Regions from separate parts of the Neobacillus sp. 19 genome, predicted to be linked through region 3. Evidence: riboswitches for the same ligand, from Rfam matches in the RefSeq annotation. Region 3 holds a riboswitch; each other region holds the start of a gene.
The links. A riboswitch is a leader RNA that binds a small molecule or an ion and turns the genes downstream of it on or off. The one in region 3 is predicted to bind S-adenosylmethionine.
Positions count from the first base shown of each region.

Region 1: linked by a shared signal. The riboswitch ahead of ACO1D1_RS10250 (methionine ABC transporter ATP-binding protein) and the one ahead of ACO1D1_RS12670 (YezD family protein) in region 3 are both predicted to bind S-adenosylmethionine.
Region 2: linked by a shared signal. The riboswitch ahead of metK (methionine adenosyltransferase) and the one ahead of ACO1D1_RS12670 (YezD family protein) in region 3 are both predicted to bind S-adenosylmethionine.
Region 4: linked by a shared signal. The riboswitch ahead of ACO1D1_RS07365 (5-methyltetrahydropteroyltriglutamate--homocysteine S-methyltransferase) and the one ahead of ACO1D1_RS12670 (YezD family protein) in region 3 are both predicted to bind S-adenosylmethionine.

Region 1 is NZ_JBMPZU010000031.1:266,440-270,861, reverse strand. It holds gene ACO1D1_RS10260 (MetQ/NlpA family ABC transporter substrate-binding protein) at 1-578, opposite strand, end outside; gene ACO1D1_RS10255 (methionine ABC transporter permease) at 595-1,260, opposite strand; gene ACO1D1_RS10250 (methionine ABC transporter ATP-binding protein) at 1,253-2,278, opposite strand; SAM riboswitch class I at 2,406-2,509, opposite strand; gene ACO1D1_RS10245 (O-acetylhomoserine aminocarboxypropyltransferase/cysteine synthase family protein) at 2,640-3,956, opposite strand; SAM riboswitch class I at 4,021-4,123, opposite strand; gene ACO1D1_RS10240 (hypothetical protein) at 4,204-4,422, opposite strand, start outside.
Region 2 is NZ_JBMPZU010000050.1:79,797-84,218, reverse strand. It holds partial or broken gene pckA (phosphoenolpyruvate carboxykinase (ATP)) at 1-914, opposite strand, end outside; SAM riboswitch class I at 1,153-1,301, shown strand; gene metK (methionine adenosyltransferase) at 1,578-2,777, shown strand; gene asnB (asparagine synthase (glutamine-hydrolyzing)) at 3,037-4,422, shown strand, end outside.
Region 3 is NZ_JBMPZU010000036.1:17,750-22,171, forward strand. It holds gene ACO1D1_RS12660 (inorganic phosphate transporter) at 1-576, opposite strand, end outside; gene ACO1D1_RS12665 (phosphoadenylyl-sulfate reductase) at 643-1,359, opposite strand; gene ACO1D1_RS12670 (YezD family protein) at 1,525-1,653, opposite strand; SAM riboswitch class I at 1,741-1,842, opposite strand; gene ACO1D1_RS12675 (Fur-regulated basic protein FbpA) at 2,123-2,302, opposite strand; gene ACO1D1_RS12680 (hypothetical protein) at 2,518-2,796, shown strand; gene ACO1D1_RS12685 (AbrB family transcriptional regulator) at 2,969-4,075, shown strand; gene clpP (ATP-dependent Clp endopeptidase proteolytic subunit ClpP) at 4,099-4,422, opposite strand, start outside.
Region 4 is NZ_JBMPZU010000029.1:155,357-159,778, forward strand. It holds gene ACO1D1_RS07345 (GNAT family N-acetyltransferase) at 1-664, opposite strand, end outside; gene ACO1D1_RS07350 (hypothetical protein) at 750-974, opposite strand; gene ACO1D1_RS07355 (YbjQ family protein) at 977-1,297, opposite strand; gene ACO1D1_RS07360 (hypothetical protein) at 1,472-1,660, shown strand; SAM riboswitch class I at 1,750-1,851, shown strand; gene ACO1D1_RS07365 (5-methyltetrahydropteroyltriglutamate--homocysteine S-methyltransferase) at 1,932-3,056, shown strand; gene yidA (sugar-phosphatase) at 3,181-3,993, opposite strand; gene ACO1D1_RS07375 (PLP-dependent aminotransferase family protein) at 4,073-4,422, opposite strand, start outside.

The sequences.
Region 1 (4,422 bases), on a different contig from region 3:
GAGGCTAATAACTTCGCTTCAATTAAAGTAGAGAAATCAAGGTCCTTTGGATTTTCAACAATATCCTCAACTCTTGCATTGGCGCCAACGCCTTCTTTAAGTTTAATTAATCCTTCTTTTTCAAAAATAGGTAAGATACGTCCATGATCACTTAGTGAATCACTCATAATAATTTTCGCACCTTTTGGAAGGTCTTTTAAGCTTTTATATTTTTTAGAATAAATTCCAATTGGTTCCTTATGGATTTCACCAACGCTAACAAAATCAAAGTCCTTGTTTTCTTTCATTTGAAGGTCTAAATACCCTGGTGTTTGAAAATAGTTTGCATCGAGTTCTTTATCTCTTAAAGCTACGTTTGGCAGGATGTAATCTTGGAAAACTTTGATTTCTAGATCAATGCCTTTTTCTTTTAATAAAGGTTTTGCCGCTTCTAACACTTCCGCATGTGGTACTGCTGATGCACCAACCACTAATTTCTTGCTGTCACCCTTTTTAGCGGTATCATTTTTTTCCCCGCCGCACGCAGTCAGGGCAAACACTGCGAATGCAATGAAAAGAACACTTAGTAATTTTTTCATTAGTAAACTCCTCCTGTTATCGTTTATCTGTTTTATTTGTAAAATAATCTCCAACAAATTGGATAATAAAAACTAGAACTAAAATCGCGATGGTTGCAACTAAAGTCACTAACGGCCTATTGCGCTGAAAACCTTCAAGGTAGGCAAAATGGCCAAGTCCTCCGGCACCAATAACACCAGCCATTGCTGTAAAGCCTACTAGTGATATGGCCGTGACGGTAATCCCAGAAATTAATGCCGGTAAAGATTCCGGTATTAATACTTTAAAAATGATATGACTATGTGTGGCTCCCATCGATTGTGATGCTTCAATCACACCTTTATCGATTTCTCTTAAGGCAATTTCCACCATTCGAGCATAAAAAGGAGCTGCTCCAATAATCAGGGCCGGCAAAGCCGCATTGGCACCAAGCATAGTCCCTAATAATAATTTAGTAAAAGGAATCAATAACACAATTAAAATAATAAACGGGATGGATCTGAAAATATTAACAAACCCGGCAATAATGACATTCACTGTCCGGTTTGCCCAAATATTGCCTTTATCTGTTAAAAACAACAACAGACCTAGCAATAATCCTAAAACAAAGGTAGCAAACACTGAAATGGAAGTCATATAAAGTGTTTCTCGCGTGGCCTCTAATAAATTTTCCCACTTTATCATTTCCATAAAATCAGCCATTACTGATCACCTCCACGCCGACTTGCTGTGAGTGAATATAATCGATGGCTTTCTCTATCTCGGGAGCTTGCCCATCTAAGTGAATGAATAATGTACCGTATGATCCGTTTTGGGTGTGAGAAATTTTCCCTTGTAAAATATTAACGATCACATCATAATCACGAATGATATTTGTGATTAATGGCTGTTCTGCTGCTTCACCGACAAATGAGAGCTGAACCACTTGTCCTCTCGGATAACGTTCGATTAGATGTTCGATTGTTTCTTTCGTTTCTTCAGGTTCCGTCACTTGCTGGACAAATCGTTTCGTAATCGGCTGCTGCGGGTTTTTAAACACATCAAGCACTGATCCAAGCTCAACAACCCTGCCGCTTTCCATTACCGCCACCCGGTGACAGATTTTTCGAATAACATGCATTTCATGGGTAATCAAAACAATGGTTAACCCAAGGCGCTTATTAATATCCACTAACAATTCCAAAATGGAATCGGTTGTTTGCGGATCGAGAGCCGAAGTTGCCTCGTCACAAAGCAATACTTTGGGATTATTGGCGAGTGCTCTGGCAATCCCGACCCGCTGCTTTTGCCCGCCGCTTAATTGTGATGGATAGGCATTTTCTCGGCCTTCCAAGCCAACCAGCTTGATCAGCTCAGCCACTCGTTTTTTTCTTTGATCGCCTTTGACACCGGCGATTTCAAGTGGAAAAGCAATATTCTCGCTCACTGTTCTCGACCACAATAAGTTAAAATGCTGGAAAATCATGCTGATTTCCTGACGGGCTTGTCTAAGTTGAGCACCCTTAATCTTTGAAATCACTCTGCCGGCAACTGTCACGCTCCCATCGGTTGGAAGCTCCAGCCCGTTTAACATGCGGATGAGGGTACTCTTCCCGGCACCGCTATAACCAATCACTCCGAAAATTTCTCCTTCTTGAATTTCAAGGTTGACTTCATCAACTGCCTTCAATTCACCTTGCTTGGAAGGAAAAATCTTACGGACATTTTTTATTGAAATCATTGAATCACCTGCTTCTTATCCTGATTACAAGTTAGTTAAATATAGGGTTTGACTGTTTGGGAAAAAATATTTTAAAAAATAAAAAGCCTCTCTGCATAGGCAGAAAGGCATCACGAACTAAACCTTTCTCCCATCTCCCAAAGCAATTGCTTTGTGTGAATTGGCACCATTTCAATAATTGACGGTTGCCGGGCTTCATCGGGCACATCCCTCCACCTCTCTTGATAAGAGCTTACAGCATTCTATATTCAATTAACACGTTAATATTTCAGTAATTAGATTACGAAAGCTATCGTATCATGGATAAATAGGGGTGTCAACGAATAATTCTTCATATTCGGAAAAATGGATTTAGGTAAATTTAGGCATTAGTCTTCAATGACGATAATCCTGTTGCCGCTTCAATCGCAGATTCAAGATCCTCAATTAAGTCCTCAACATTTTCGATTCCAATCGAAAGACGGATTAAATCCTCTGATACACCCGCAGCCTTTAGTCCTTCCGCATCTAATTGCTGATGCGTCGTACTTGCCGGGTGAATGATCAAGCTTTTTGCATCGCCTACATTGGCCACATGTGCCCAAAGTGATAAGGAATCAATTAGTTTAGCTCCTGATTCTTTACCGCCCTTAATTCCGAAAACGACCATTGAACCAGCACCTTTTGGTAAATATTTTTTCGCTAATTCATAGTCAGGGTGTGATGCATGCCCTGGGTAGGAAACCCAGTCAACTGCTGGATGATTTTCCAAATAATCGACCACTTCTTTCGTATTGGCCACATGCTCCTTCATCCGAACATGAAGGGTTTCAAGTCCAAGCGTAAATTGGAAGGCATTTTGTGGACTTAAGGCAGGTCCAAGGTCACGCAATAATTGCACGCGAGCTTTAATGATGTACGCAATTGCACCGAGTGCTTCAGCATAGACCAAATCATGATAGCTGGAATCCGGAGTGGTGAATCCTGGGAATTTCGATGAATTCCAATCAAACTTACCGCCGTCAACGATGATTCCGCCTGTGGACGTTCCATTCCCTAACAGCCATTTCGTCGCTGAGTGGACGACAATATCTGCACCATACTCAATTGGCCGGCACAGATATGGCGTCGCAAAGGTATTATCAATAATTAACGGTACGCCTGCTTCATGAGCAACCTCCGCTACTTTTTCAATATCGAGGACACGAAGGCTCGGATTACCAATCGTTTCGGCAAAAACGGCCTTTGTTTTTTCCGTAATCGCTGCACGGAAGTTTTCAGGATCATCCCCATCAACAAATTTTACATTGATTCCGTATTTAGGAAGAGTAACGGCAAATAAATTGTAGGTTCCTCCATAAAGGTTTGCGGCAGAAACAATTTCATCCCCTGCTTCAGCAATATTTAAAATCGCAAGCGTAATCGCCGCCATTCCGCTGGCAACGGCAAGTGCGCCGACGCCGCCTTCTAACAATGCAACCCTTTCTTCAAAAACGGTTGTTGTTGGATTGTGAATCCGGGTATATATGTAACCTGGCTCCGCTAAGCTGAATAGGTTCGCTGCGTGCTCAGTATTTTTAAATTGATAGGCGTTGTTTTGATAGATTGGAACCGCACGTGCACCCGTTACCGGATCCGGTGATAATCCTCCATGAACACTTAATGTTTCAAAACGATACTTTTTTTGATTTTCTGCCATTCTTGCTTCCTCCTTTTATTGTTAAATAACAAAACCCCACTTCATAAGAAGAGGGGGCTCTCTCTTCTCATCTCCCAGAGCTTACTTAGCTCTGCTGGATTTAGCACCGTGTCCAAACCGGTTGCCGGGCTTCAAAGGGCCAGTCCCTCCGCCACTCTTGATAAGAATGCTTTATTGAATTGTTTTTATTAATAGAATATTTAAATAATACTTTACATGAAGTTTAATTCCGAGTCAATAGCTTTGTTTAAATTATTTTTGCCAACTGTGCTTTTGTTAAAAAGAAGATTGATTCTAGTAAAAGAATGGTTCTTAATGGTGCCATGATTTCTAGCTGTCCCTGCTGTTCAAGCACGCGCAGCCTTCCCGTCCCTTCAATCAGCTGTGTCATTGCGGTGGGGGAACCGCTAATCACATAATTCCCTTGTTGAAAGTCAGGATTTTTAGTGAAACAGATGCCGCCGCT
Region 2 (4,422 bases), on a different contig from region 3:
CTTGATTCTTGATTCATGACAACGTTTTCAAGAACTGTACCAAATCGAATGGCGTCAAATATTTGCGGCTCTTTTTCCCGCGAAAGATTTATACATTTGGCATAGCAGCCGCCCTCCACATTAAAGACACCGTTGGAAGACCAGCCATGCTCATCATCGCCAATCAGTTTGCGATTAGGGTCAGCCGATAAGGTGGTTTTTCCTGTTCCGGATAAACCGAAGAATAAGGCTACATCCCCTTCCTGACCAACATTTGCCGAACAATGCATTGAAAAAATATTATTTTCAGGCAGCAAATAATTCATGACCGAAAAAATAGACTTTTTCATTTCCCCGGCATATTCTGTGCCCCCAATTAAGACAACTCTTTGTTCAAAGGATATAATAATAAAGGTTTCTGAGTTTGTACCATCAACAACTGGATTCGCTTTAAAATTTGGTGCAGAAATAACTGTGAAACCGGCATCATGTTCCAATAATTCATCTTCAGAGGGACGAATGAATAACTGATGCGCGAATAAATTATGCCATGCATATTCATTTATAACTTGAATAGGTAAGCGGGATCTTTTATCCGCACCGGCAAAGCCTTTAAATACAAAAATTTCATCTTGCTGTTTTAAGTACTCAAGTACCTTCTGATACAGGTTTGTGAATACCTTTTCAGAAATAGGCTGATTTGTTGGTCCCCATTCGATTTTATCCTTCGAAGACTCTTCCAAAACAATAAATTTATCCTTCGGTGACCGCCCAGTGTATTTGCCTGTAGAGACTCGAACAGCTCCAGTTGAGGTTAAAGTCCCTTCATTACGAGTAAGGATTTTTTCAACTAATTGAGGAACGGACAATTGAATTTGGGCATGACTTTCTTGTAACAATTGTTTTAATTCATTTGGAATATGAACAGAATTCATTCACTGAAACCTTCCTTTATCCTTATTTTTAGAATGATTATGGTAAATAGTATAACACATTAACTCCAATAATCTATGCTATTTAATAAAAAATCCGCATAAAATACTTTATTCATAGAATCATAAAAAAGTCATGAACACAATATATAGGAAGAAAAGAAAATAGCAGAAAAGTTTTCAATAAACCCATTGACATCGTTTGACAGAGTAGGTTATGATTTACCCTTGAACGGATACTCTCTTATCCCGAGCTGGTGGAGGGACAGGCCCAATGAAACCCAGCAACCTGCAAACGAATATAGATGTGATCAAAGAATTCTCTTATCAGTCTAATTTTCGGGCAAAGGTGCTAAACCTGAAGCAAGGCTTGACCTTGAACGATAAGAGTGAAAGGCACGCAAAACTTTTGCTATCAACCTTTCCTCACGATGGAAAGGTTTTTTATTTGCAGATTTTTTACGTGCTCCATTATCGCTGCTTTTTATTCCATCGTTAGAATTTCTATGGGGCTGCGTCCAATCTGTTGTTTTATAATAAAAACCCCATGTTTATTTCATACTACTAAGGGAATGAGTTCCGTATCAACCCGAGGTTAAACGGCAAGATATGCTTTTATCCCACACAGCTAACCTCACTTTATTTCAATACTAAGGAGGAATTCAGATGTCAACAAAACGTCGATTGTTCACTTCTGAATCAGTAACTGAAGGTCATCCTGATAAGATTTGTGACCAAATTTCTGATTCCATTTTAGATGCTATTTTAGCAAAGGATGCCAATGCCCGTGTTGCCGCTGAAACATCAGTAACAACCGGATTGGTTCTAGTTGCAGGTGAAATTACTACTTCTACTTACGTGGATATTCCAAAGATTGTTCGTGAAACGGTTAAAGGTATTGGTTATGATCGTGCTAAATATGGTTTTGATTCTGAAACTTGTGCTGTTTTAACATCGATTGGTGAACAGAGCCCTGATATTGCGATGGGTGTCGATCAGGCACTTGAAGCACGTGAAGGTCAAATGTCCGATGAAGAAATCGAAGCAATTGGAGCAGGAGACCAAGGGTTAATGTTTGGTTTTGCTTGTAATGAAACAAAAGAACTAATGCCTCTTCCAATATCACTTGCACACAAGCTTGCTCGCAAATTAACAGAAGTACGTAAAGATAAAGTTCTTGAATACCTTCGTCCAGATGGAAAAACGCAAGTAACTGTTGAGTATGATGAAAATGACAAGCCTGTTCGCATTGATACGATTGTTATATCAACTCAGCATAATCCAGAGGTAACGTTAGAACAAATTCAACGTAATCTGAAGGAATATGTGATCAATCCAGTTGTTCCACAAGAACTAATTGATGAAAATACAAAATACTTCATAAATCCAACAGGCCGTTTTGTAATTGGCGGACCACAAGGGGATGCCGGTTTAACTGGACGTAAAATCATCGTTGATACGTACGGCGGCTATGCTCGTCATGGCGGCGGTGCTTTCTCCGGTAAGGATCCTACTAAAGTGGACCGTTCAGCGGCCTATGCAGCTCGTTATGTAGCCAAAAATATCGTGGCGGCAGGACTTGCTGAAAAATGTGAAGTACAGCTTGCATATGCAATCGGTGTAGCAAGACCTGTTTCTATTTCTGTCGACACATTTGGTACAGGTAAAGTAAGCGAAGAAATATTAGTTGATCTTGTAAGCAACAACTTTGACCTTCGCCCAGCAGGAATCATTAAGATGCTCGACCTTCGCCGCCCAATCTACAAGCAAACAGCCGCATACGGCCACTTTGGACGTACAGATGTTGACCTTTCTTGGGAGCGCACGGATAAAGCAGATGCTTTACGCAGCCAAGCAAATATCTAATTAGAAAAGCAAAGTATCCTAGATGCTTGAGCATGAAAAAATAGAGGTGGGAGTTGCATTTTATATGTAACTCCCATTTTTATTTTTCGTCTATATTCTGTATAGTAATCCTGACGTATAGAATAAAATGTTTAGGTAGGACAAAAGAAGTGAAAAATGAAGATAGACTAAATTTCCTAATGTTCACAGTGCCTTTTTTTAAAAAAAAGTGGTAGTATTAGAGAGGTTTTATTTTTAAATGGAGTAGGTGAGGTACATAATGTGTGGTTTTATCGGTTGTGTACACGACAAAACACAAAACTATACTGAAGAACAAAAACAACAATTTAAAAATATGAATGATATCATTACGCATCGCGGGCCGGATGATGACGGTTTTTATTATGATGACCACATCCAATTTGGGTTCCGCCGCTTGAGTATTATTGATATTGAAAGCGGACACCAGCCGCTTACGTACGAGAATGAGCGCTATTGGATTATTTTTAATGGTGAGATTTATAACTATGTAGAGCTTCGTGAAGAACTTCTTAAAGAGGGCTTATCTTTTGCTACGAGCTCCGATACAGAAGTCATCATCGCTCTTTATAGCCATTTAAAGGAAAAAGCGGTAGAAAAACTGCGTGGGATGTTTGCTTTTGTCATTTGGGATAAACAAGAACAGACGCTTTACGGGGCACGTGATCCCTTTGGTATCAAACCATTCTTCTTTTTGGAAGATGAAGAAAGAACATTCTTTGCATCTGAGAAAAAAAGTATTCTGCTTGCGTTAGAAAATGATGTGCTCAATTATGATTCGTTGCAGCATTATTTGACCTATCAATTCGTTCCTGAGCCATATACATTGTCAGAGGGAATTCAAAAGCTAGAGCCTGGTCATTATTTTACAAAAAAAATTGGCTCCTCTATGGAAATCAACAGGTATTGGAAGGCACAATTTAAGCCGGTACTGAAATCTGAGGATGATTATATTAAAGAAATTCGTGAGATTCTATTTGATTCAGTTGAAAAGCATATGCGCAGCGATGTTCCGGTTGGATCGTTCCTTTCTGGAGGAATTGACTCTTCGATTATTGCGTCTATTGCCAAACAATTTCACCCGGCAATTAAAACGTTCTCTGTCGGCTTTGAGCATAATGGCTTTAGTGAAATCGATGTCGCTAAAGAAACGGCTGAAAAACTTGGATTGGAAAATATCAGCTATGTCATCACACCAGAAGAATACATGAACGAGGTTCCAAAAATCATGTGGCATATGGATGACCCGCTTGCCGACCCTGCTTGCGTGCCGCTTTATTTCGTTGCCCGCGAAGCCCGTAAACATGTAACCGTCGTTCTATCGGGAGAAGGGGCCGATGAGCTATTCGGTGGCTATAATATTTATCGTGAACCGCAATCACTTGAGGTATTTAATAAAATCCCAAGAGTTGGGAAAGTGTTGTTAAAAGGGATTGCGAATATGATGCCTGAAGGAATGAAAGGCAAAAGTTTTATTGAACGCGGTGTCACTCCAATGGAAGAGCGTTATATCGGGAATGCGAAAATGTTCACCGAAGAAGAGAAGCGGGATCTATTAAATGTTTATCATGAAGGATTGAATTACTTAGACGTAACGAATCCGCTTTACCAGGAATCGAGAGGCTAC
Region 3 (4,422 bases):
GACAAGCGGGCCTACCGCATTGGCTACATTGTTCATACCGGCTGAAAATGCCTCAAACAGCCCCATAAAGACCACTAACAAAGACAGAAACGGAACAGCTTTCGGGGTCGCCATCCATTTTTTATTTTTCAAAAAATAGGAGGCAGCAACAGCGATGACAAATGCAACAAACGGTGTTAATAGCCAAAATAGCATGATCCAGACCAGCTTACCGACAAATACCGACTGGTATACTATCCCGGCACCGACAACGGAACCCACTGCCACCTCACTCGTTGAAAGCGGAATCCCAAAGATGTTAGCCAAAAACAAGGATAGCGCAGCCGATGCTAAGACAATGAGTGCAACCGGGACGGTAAAGGTGTGACTCGGGACAATCCCGCTGCCGATGGTTTTCACCACTTCACCGCCGCCAAGCCAGGCGCCAAGAAATACGGCGATGCTGCATAATAGCAAGGCCAGACGTTTTTTCACAACACCTGATCCGTAGGCGATTCCCATCGAGGCCGCCGCACCACTTGCACCAATATTTATCGCAAAAAAGAATCCAATTGTTATCGCAATGATTGTGAGCAAAAGAAATGCCTCCTTTATCCCACTAGTGGGGACATGTGACCGTTTGATTACTATTGCGGGGCCGCCTTAGCGAGTGTGCAGCCCACACTCCGTCTTGCCGCTTCCCGCCCAGCGGCCCGCACGCGAGTCGCCATCCGCCGCTGCCGGCTGGGTACATGGAAAACAGCCGATGCTCGGGTATTGATGGTCGTGCAGTGTGTTGTATGGGAGATCTTTATCCTTGATGTAGCCCCAAACATCATCCCAAGTCCAATGAATCAATGGACAGATTTTGATATTCTCGAATTTTTCATCCTTATTAAGGAATTGGGTATTCGCCCTTGTCGGTGATTGTTCCCTGCGCAATCCAGAAATCCATGCTTGTTTAGCGGTCAGGGTCTCCCTAAGAGGAATGACCTTGCGGATTTGGCAGCATTGGTTCGGATCCCGTTTCCATAATGCCGATCCGTGTTGTGCCGCTTGTTCATCCAGACTAAGTTTTGGCTGTTTGCGTTCAATCCGCAGATTGGAAAAACGAGCTTCAATTTTGTCGATGACCTCATACGTCTCGGGAAAATGTAACCCTGTATCTAGAAATACGATATGGGCATCTGGCTTGATCTGCTGGATTAGATCAATTAATACAATCGCTTCAGCCCCGAAACTTGATGCGTAAACAATCTCTTCGTCGGTATATGAACCATAAGCCCATTCCAAAACGGACCTCGCACCTTTTGTTTCGTCCTCTACCAGGAATTCTTCTGATATCTGTTTCCAATTTTGGTACGTTATTGCAGTTGTCATCCCTAATGGCCTCCTCTTTTAATAAATATGAAAGTATGAATCTTCAACTTTGAGAATTGGCCAGCTCCAGCGCCCTAGCGGCTAGTGTCCTTCCACTTTTCTTTCAACAAAAAAAGGCAGTCTTCCACTTCGTAAAAAAGTGAAGACCGCCTCTAGTTTGTCTAGTCAGCGTTTTTTATTTGGTTGAAGACGAACCTTTTCATTTTTCTCCAGTTGCACTATCTTGCCATCCTGGACCACAAGCGTGATGGATCCAAATTTTAATGTCTCCAGCATTTTTTCTAGATGTGCAATGAGTTCTGCCTTTTCTTCAGTGTTCAGTTAGATTCGCCTCCTTTTAGAAATTTCTCTCCTATCGAGAAAGGCGTCATATCCTAAAACACCTTATCTCTCAAAATGAACGTCATTTTGCTGGAGTTAGCACCTTGCATTGCAGGTTGCCGGGCTTCATCGGACCAGTCCCTTAGCCACTCTTGATAAGAATTTAGTATTTGATGGAATTAATCCTACCATACCAATAGGTTTTGTGTAAATAATAAAATGCAAAATTTAAAAAATTAATATTTGCACCCATTAAAAGCGGGACTTTGTATGTCAAAATTACCTCCCTCCGCATATATTTCTAGGAAAAATAGCACAGAAAAAAAGCAGCCTAGTGACTGCTCTTCTCCTAACATCTTCAATTTTAAGTAATGATGGTTCCTTTAAGTATGTTTATTTAAGTATGTTTATTTTTTTGACTCAATTTATTTAGAAAGGAATCTTAATTGGGATCGGCAGTGACCAATTGTTTGTCAAGGTCCTTATACTCTTCTTCTAAATCGCTTAAAGTCCATTCATAAAGGTGCTTGTTATTGATTTTATAAATGCCTAATTTAATGAGTTCATCAATTAGAAGATGTCTTTTTAGCTGAACTTCATTCTGCGGTGATTGATTCATCATGATAACCCCTCCACTCTTTAGACTTAAAGGCATTATAAAACAGGGTATACCCTATTATTTGTCGAAATATCATTTAATTACATTTATTTAATGGAATTGTTATCATTTTTTAATGAACGTTAAACAGACATACCTTTTTTCCTGAAAAAATTTATAAAAACATGAAGCCAATTTTCCTTAGTTGCATTTACTGTAATGTGAAGGAGATGATGACGATGACAGAATTAAATTTTCATCAAATTGCCCATGAGTTGTTAAAGAAAGAGGTAGAAATTGTTACGCTCCAAGGTACATTTACCGGCAGGCTGCTTGAAGTTGGCAGAGATGTTCTGGTTTTGGAAAGCAGAGGCAGAATGCGCCAAAGGCTTTTGGCTGTAAGAATTGATGTGATTGTGGCGATTTTCCGCGTAGAACAGATGCCAAGGGGTCCATTTGGATTTACTCCTGAGGAATTTGACCAGGAACATGATCAGCATGAAAGCAGCGATCATTAAGCAGAAAATGCAATGAATATCCTATGAATTTGATCTTTCAATAAAGAGCAGTCATTTTCTTGGCTGCTCTTTTTGTGTTTAAATCCTTCTATTTATGCCTGTCCACATGGTAAAATAATGGAATGAAATCGCGTCACGCGTTTAAAAACTTTTATAGACAGAAGGGTTTTACTTGATAAATTTATCGATGAAACGTGACAGTAAAGGGCTTCGCTTTACCATAACGGCATTGACCGCCCTTATTGGCGGGCTTATATTCTCAGTACTTCATACACCGATACCATGGCTGCTCGGGCCGATGACAGCCGTGTTAATTGGAGCCAGATTTAGCAAAATTCAATATTATTGGCCAGTTTCCATCCGCGATACTGGATTAATCATTGTTGGCTATTCAATTGGTTTGTCCTTTACGAAAGAGGCGCTGCAGCAAATTATTGAGAAGCTGCCATCTATGCTAATCATGACAGTGTTACTCGTTTGTTTTTGTGCCGGCATTGCCTTTGTGGTTTCGAAACTTACTGGAGTGGATTATCCAACAGTGCTTACCGGCAGTATCCCCGGCGGGCTTTCGCAAATGATTATATTTGCAGAAGAAATGAAAGGAATCGACATTACCACAGTGACCTTTTTGCAAGTGGCCCGATTGATGATGATTATTTTCTTCGTTCCGTTTCTCGTTTTCGGACCGTTGTTTAACCATTCACCTATTCAAAATGCTTCAAATCTGGCTGACAAGGCGGCGCAATACTATGCTCCACTTTTTCCAAATATCCTATTGTTTGCATTCATTTGTGTATTTTGCGCATTTCTTGCCAAAAAATTAAGATTACCAACTCCGTTTATGTTAGGTCCAATCGCTGGAACGGCGATCGCTGTTATTTTCGGGCTTTATGGTCCGGCCCTATCACAGCCTATCTTAGACGTTTCTCAATTCATGATTGGCGGTTACATCGGGTTATTATTGAAGCCGGAAAAACTGGAAAACAAGGCCAAAATCATTTCCCTTGCGCTACTGAGCGGTTTGTTCATGATCGCAGGTTCTGTCGGTTTAGGATTGATGCTTGTTCGTTTTTATCCCATGACACCCTCCACTAGTTTATTAAGCCTGGCGCCTGGCGGAATGGATCAGATGGCGATCCTTGCCCACGAAGTCCACGCCGATTTATCGATGGTGACTGGGTTCCAAATATTCCGGCTCTTCTTTATCTATTTTGCCGTCCCTCCATTGCTGCGGTTGTTTTTTAAGATTGGCAAAAACAAAACGAGGAAGGCAGCTTGAGACTGCCTTCCTCGTTTTGTGATTTAGATTTTGGGATGAAGTATTTCATCGATGATTCCGTATGATTTTGCTTCCTCCGCACTCATAAAGAAGTCCCGCTCGGTATCATTTGCTACCTTTTCCACCGGCTGTCCGGTCCGTTCGGAAATGATTTGATTAATGTGTTCTTTTAACTTTAAAATCCGCCGTGCGGAAATTTCAATCTCCGTTGCCTGCCCTCTTGCACCGCCCAATGGCTGATGAATCATAATTTCGCTATTTGGCAGGGCATACCGTTTTCCCTTTGTCCCCGCAAGCAGTAACATCGCTCCGAAAGATGCCGCCATGCCAGTGCAGATCGTCCGGAT
Region 4 (4,422 bases), on a different contig from region 3:
CTTTCCCTCGAAGTTCAGGAAAAATAGCGAAACCATAAATCCATGCTTCACCATTCGATTCAGAGATGCGGATTTTACCAGCTGTTTTTTCATTAGCTACAATAATGTACCTTTGATCACTGCTATTCTCCACAATCTCCTGATGCATCTGCCGTGCTTCCTTATCATACAACCCAAAACCCAATACATCGAGCTTAATTTCCGCTTCCGCATCTTCATTTGAAACAGACGGTCTTACGGTAACAGCCGGATCCTCCGTCAATTCCGTTTGCTGCCACTTCATTTGATATTCCGCAACGGTAAATGAACAAGGTAATGTTTTTAAAAATTCCTTTGCACTTTGGGAATCTGTTGGGGCATTTAACAAAATCGTCCTGAAATTTTGGCTGTTCACTTCCTTAAGTCCCACTTCCAGCAGTTTAGAAAAAATGCCTCTTCTTCGGTAATCCGGATGCACCATTCCACAAAGCTCTACTTTACTTCCAAAATAATAGCTTCCAAGAAAGCCCACGAGTTTGCTGTCTTCATAATGGAACAAATCTTCCTTACTATGTTCCGCCCGATTTTTCAGCATATCGAAATTCAGCTTCAGGTGAAATCCACCTTCTTGCTCGCAAATCTCCTGAAGTGTTTTTATTTCATTTAATTGAACCTCTGTTAACATTCTTTTCCCCCTTGGCCACATAGTCACTTATCCGATTCTAAGCAAAAGATGTGAATGTACGAAGTGATCTTTCTTCCGGCTTCTCTTATTCTTCCTTATAAAATCGCTCTCCCGTATCCGGGTTAAAATAAACAACTAATCTTTTCTTTGTTGTCGGATCAATTGACACTTCATTTGTACGAATGAAGCCTTCTGGCACTTGCTGCCCATGTCTTTTTTTAAAGCGGCGGTCCCAGATAAACCAAGAGCCGATGATTAATATAAGGAGGAGAGCAATTTGGATACCGAAATAGCCAAAAATCCACTTCATGGCTATTCCTTTTCTGCCGTAACAGCCGTGCCATAAGCAACAATTTCACTCATATTTTGACCGATTTCACCAGAGTCAAAACGCATCATGATAATGGCGTTTGCCCCCATCGCCTGAGCATTCCGCACCATCCGATCCATTGCTTGCTTTCGGGCATCCTCGAGCATTTCTGTATATTGATTGATTTCTCCGCCCACAAGACCCTTCAGGGAAGCGACGATATCCTTTCCAATTCCGCGTGCTCTAACCGTTAGCCCGAATACCGGACCCTTAATTTCAGTAATTTTATAATTTGCTATATTTTCCGTGGTCACAATGATCAATTTACAATTCCCTCCTTCTAAAATGTATGGTCTATATGTACATTTTACTTGGCACTAGTAAAATATACCATTGTTTTTCGAAAAAAATTCGGAGTTTGAATTTTGTATAAGCTATGAAAAAAATGGCCATCCTATAGCTATAAATATAGCTTAAGAGAATGAGGGGGATGATCTATGAGCACGGAAGAGTTAACTAAAATTATCTCGGTGAAAAAAATGGATTTAGAGGAATGTGAACAGGAGCTTAACAATCGATACTATCCATCTGTGGTGAGAATGGCAATGATGCGTTACATATCGGATCTGCGGCACCAATTAGAAATGTACAATGGTGAGGATTTAAATAAGATTGAAAATGGATAAAACCCTTACATGACAGTCACCTATTTGATTCTATTTGACAGAATAGCAGAACAGGTGTAAGGTAACTTATAGTTAAATATTTTAGAATATTCTTATCAAGAGAGGTGGAGGGACTGGCCCTTGGATACCTCGGCAGCAGACTTATGTGAGTACTGTGCCAATTCCAGAAGCGATTTGCTTAAAGATAAGAAGAGAACCGATGCCGGTAATATTTCCTCTTCTTATTTTATGAGAAGAGGTTTTTTATTTTTTACGAAAGAAGGAATTCTTCATGACAAAAACAGCTGTGAAAGCTCCATTTAAAGCCGATCATGTCGGCAGTTTTCTAAGAACAGAACCAATCAGAGAAGCAAGAAAGGCTTATGCAAATGGGGAAATCGATAAAGATGCCCTAAAGGCGATAGAGGATCAAGAAATTGAGAAACTTGTCCAAAAACAAATTGAAGTTGGCCTTAAATCGATTACAGATGGCGAGTTTAGACGTGCATGGTGGCACTTGGATTTCCTAGCAGGCTTAGAAGGCGTCGAAGAGTTTGAAACGGAATATATTAGTAACTTCCAAGGGGCCAAAACAAAAAATAAGGCCATTAAAGTGACAGGTAAAGTAGACTTCAATGATCATTATATGTTAGAACACTTCAAATTCTTAAAACAAGCAGTCGACCGCTATGGCGATGGCAGTCAAGTGGCTAAGTTCTCGATTCCAAGCCCTAATATGTTATTTACAAGAATTCAAGGTGATGAATATTACCAAGGGAACAGCGAGCAGTTCTATCATGATACAGTAGCAGCGTACCAAAAAGCGATTCAAGCATTCTATAATGCAGGGTGCCGTTATTTACAACTCGATGATACGTCGTGGATTGATTTTGTTTCGGAAGAACGAATCAAAGCTGTCGTTGAAAAATTCAACATGGATGTTACGGATATCATCGATACAAGAGTCCGCTGTTTAAATGAAGCCATTTCGAAGAAACCGGAAGACATGATCATCACGATGCATATTTGCCGTGGAAACTTCCGTTCAACCTATATCACAAGCGGCGGATACGATCAGATATCTGATGCCATCTTTGCTAATTTACATGTTGATGGACTCTTCCTGGAATATGATGACGGGCGTTCAGGCGATTTTGAACCATTAAAAAGCTTTAATCGAGCCGATCAAACAGTTGTACTAGGGTTAATCACATCTAAATTCCCGGAACTGGAAGATCCAGAAACGATTAAAGAAAGAATTAAAGAAGCAAGTCAATCTATTCCTTTAGGAAACTTAGCCTTAAGCCCTCAATGCGGATTCGCCAGTACGGAGGAAGGAAACAATTTAACCGAAGAGGATCAATGGAACAAGATCAGACACGCGATTACGATTGCTGAGAGTGTTTGGGGTAAATAACTAAAAACAGATAGGTTATAATTCCTATCATGTAAATAAGCCGGAAATATATAAAGATGAATAAAATCTTGTCTATTTTCGGCTTATTCTTTAACAGATTGATTACTCCTTATATGAGTTTCTATTATTTGTTTAATATCAATTTTTCGATGGCATATGCTACTCCGTTTTCATTATTAGAAAATGTTTCAAACTCAGCAGCCGCTTTTACACTTGGAACTGCATTCCCCATTGCTACGCCGCAGCCTGCATATTCCACCATACTTAAATCATTTTCACCATCACCGATGCAAATCACTTCTTCCCGTTTAATGCCTAGTTTCTCTGCAAGTTGTTTAACTGCATTCCCTTTACTGACGCTTGGGTGAAGGATTTCTAAAAAGAAAGGGGTGCTTTTGACCATCGTATAGTTTTCCTTGAAGGAATTTGGTATAGCATCAATGATTTTATCTAAACGTTCTGGTTCATCAATAAACATAACCTTTGGGAGCAAAAAATCTTCGGGTATTTCCTCAATCGTCCGATAATGAAGAGGAATTTGATTGAGATGAGATTCATGAACAGTGTAAGGGCTAATGTCTTTATTCGGTGTATAGACATTTTTCGAATCAAAAAAATGCATCGGTGAATCAAGCTGTAAACTCAATCCATACAGCACCTTTAAATCTTGATATGATAAGGAAATTTCAGAAACAACTTCATTCGTATGGGTATTTTGCACAAGTGCACCATTAAAGGTAATCACATATTCATCTTCATCCGTTAATTTCAATTCCTCAATAATAGGCTGAGCCCCGACTATTGGCCTCCCGGTAGTAATAACGATCTTTACACCGTTTCCTTTTGCGGCTTGAATTGCCTCATTTACTTCCTTCGTGATTTCTTTCCGATCATTAAACAGCGTACCATCTACATCGATTGCCACTAATTTATACAAATTTCCACCCTCTAATCTTGTTGTGAAGTCTTGCACATTAAGATTACCTTACCTGTAACCAATTCAAAATACAATCTCTCTAGCAGAAATCTTTTAGGATGCTAAGGCCTTTCTCCAATTCATCGGAGTCCTTAGGCGATGTTAGTGAAATACGAACGAATTGGGGAGATTCAGCTTTTTTGACCAAGAAACGATGTGAATGATATACAAGGATACCCCGAGTTAAAGCAATATGCTCAAACTGGTTGAGCTGCCATTCCTTATGCAATGGTAACCAGCGAAAAAAACTAATAGGATTTTCGCTTGAATGATCGATTTGAAAATATTTCTCATAAATCCGGTTCCGTTCTTGTGACATTTCCCTCTTTTTCTTAATGATTTGTTCTGCATCCCCTGTATTAATTAACTCTGTTATAATTTCTGCATTTA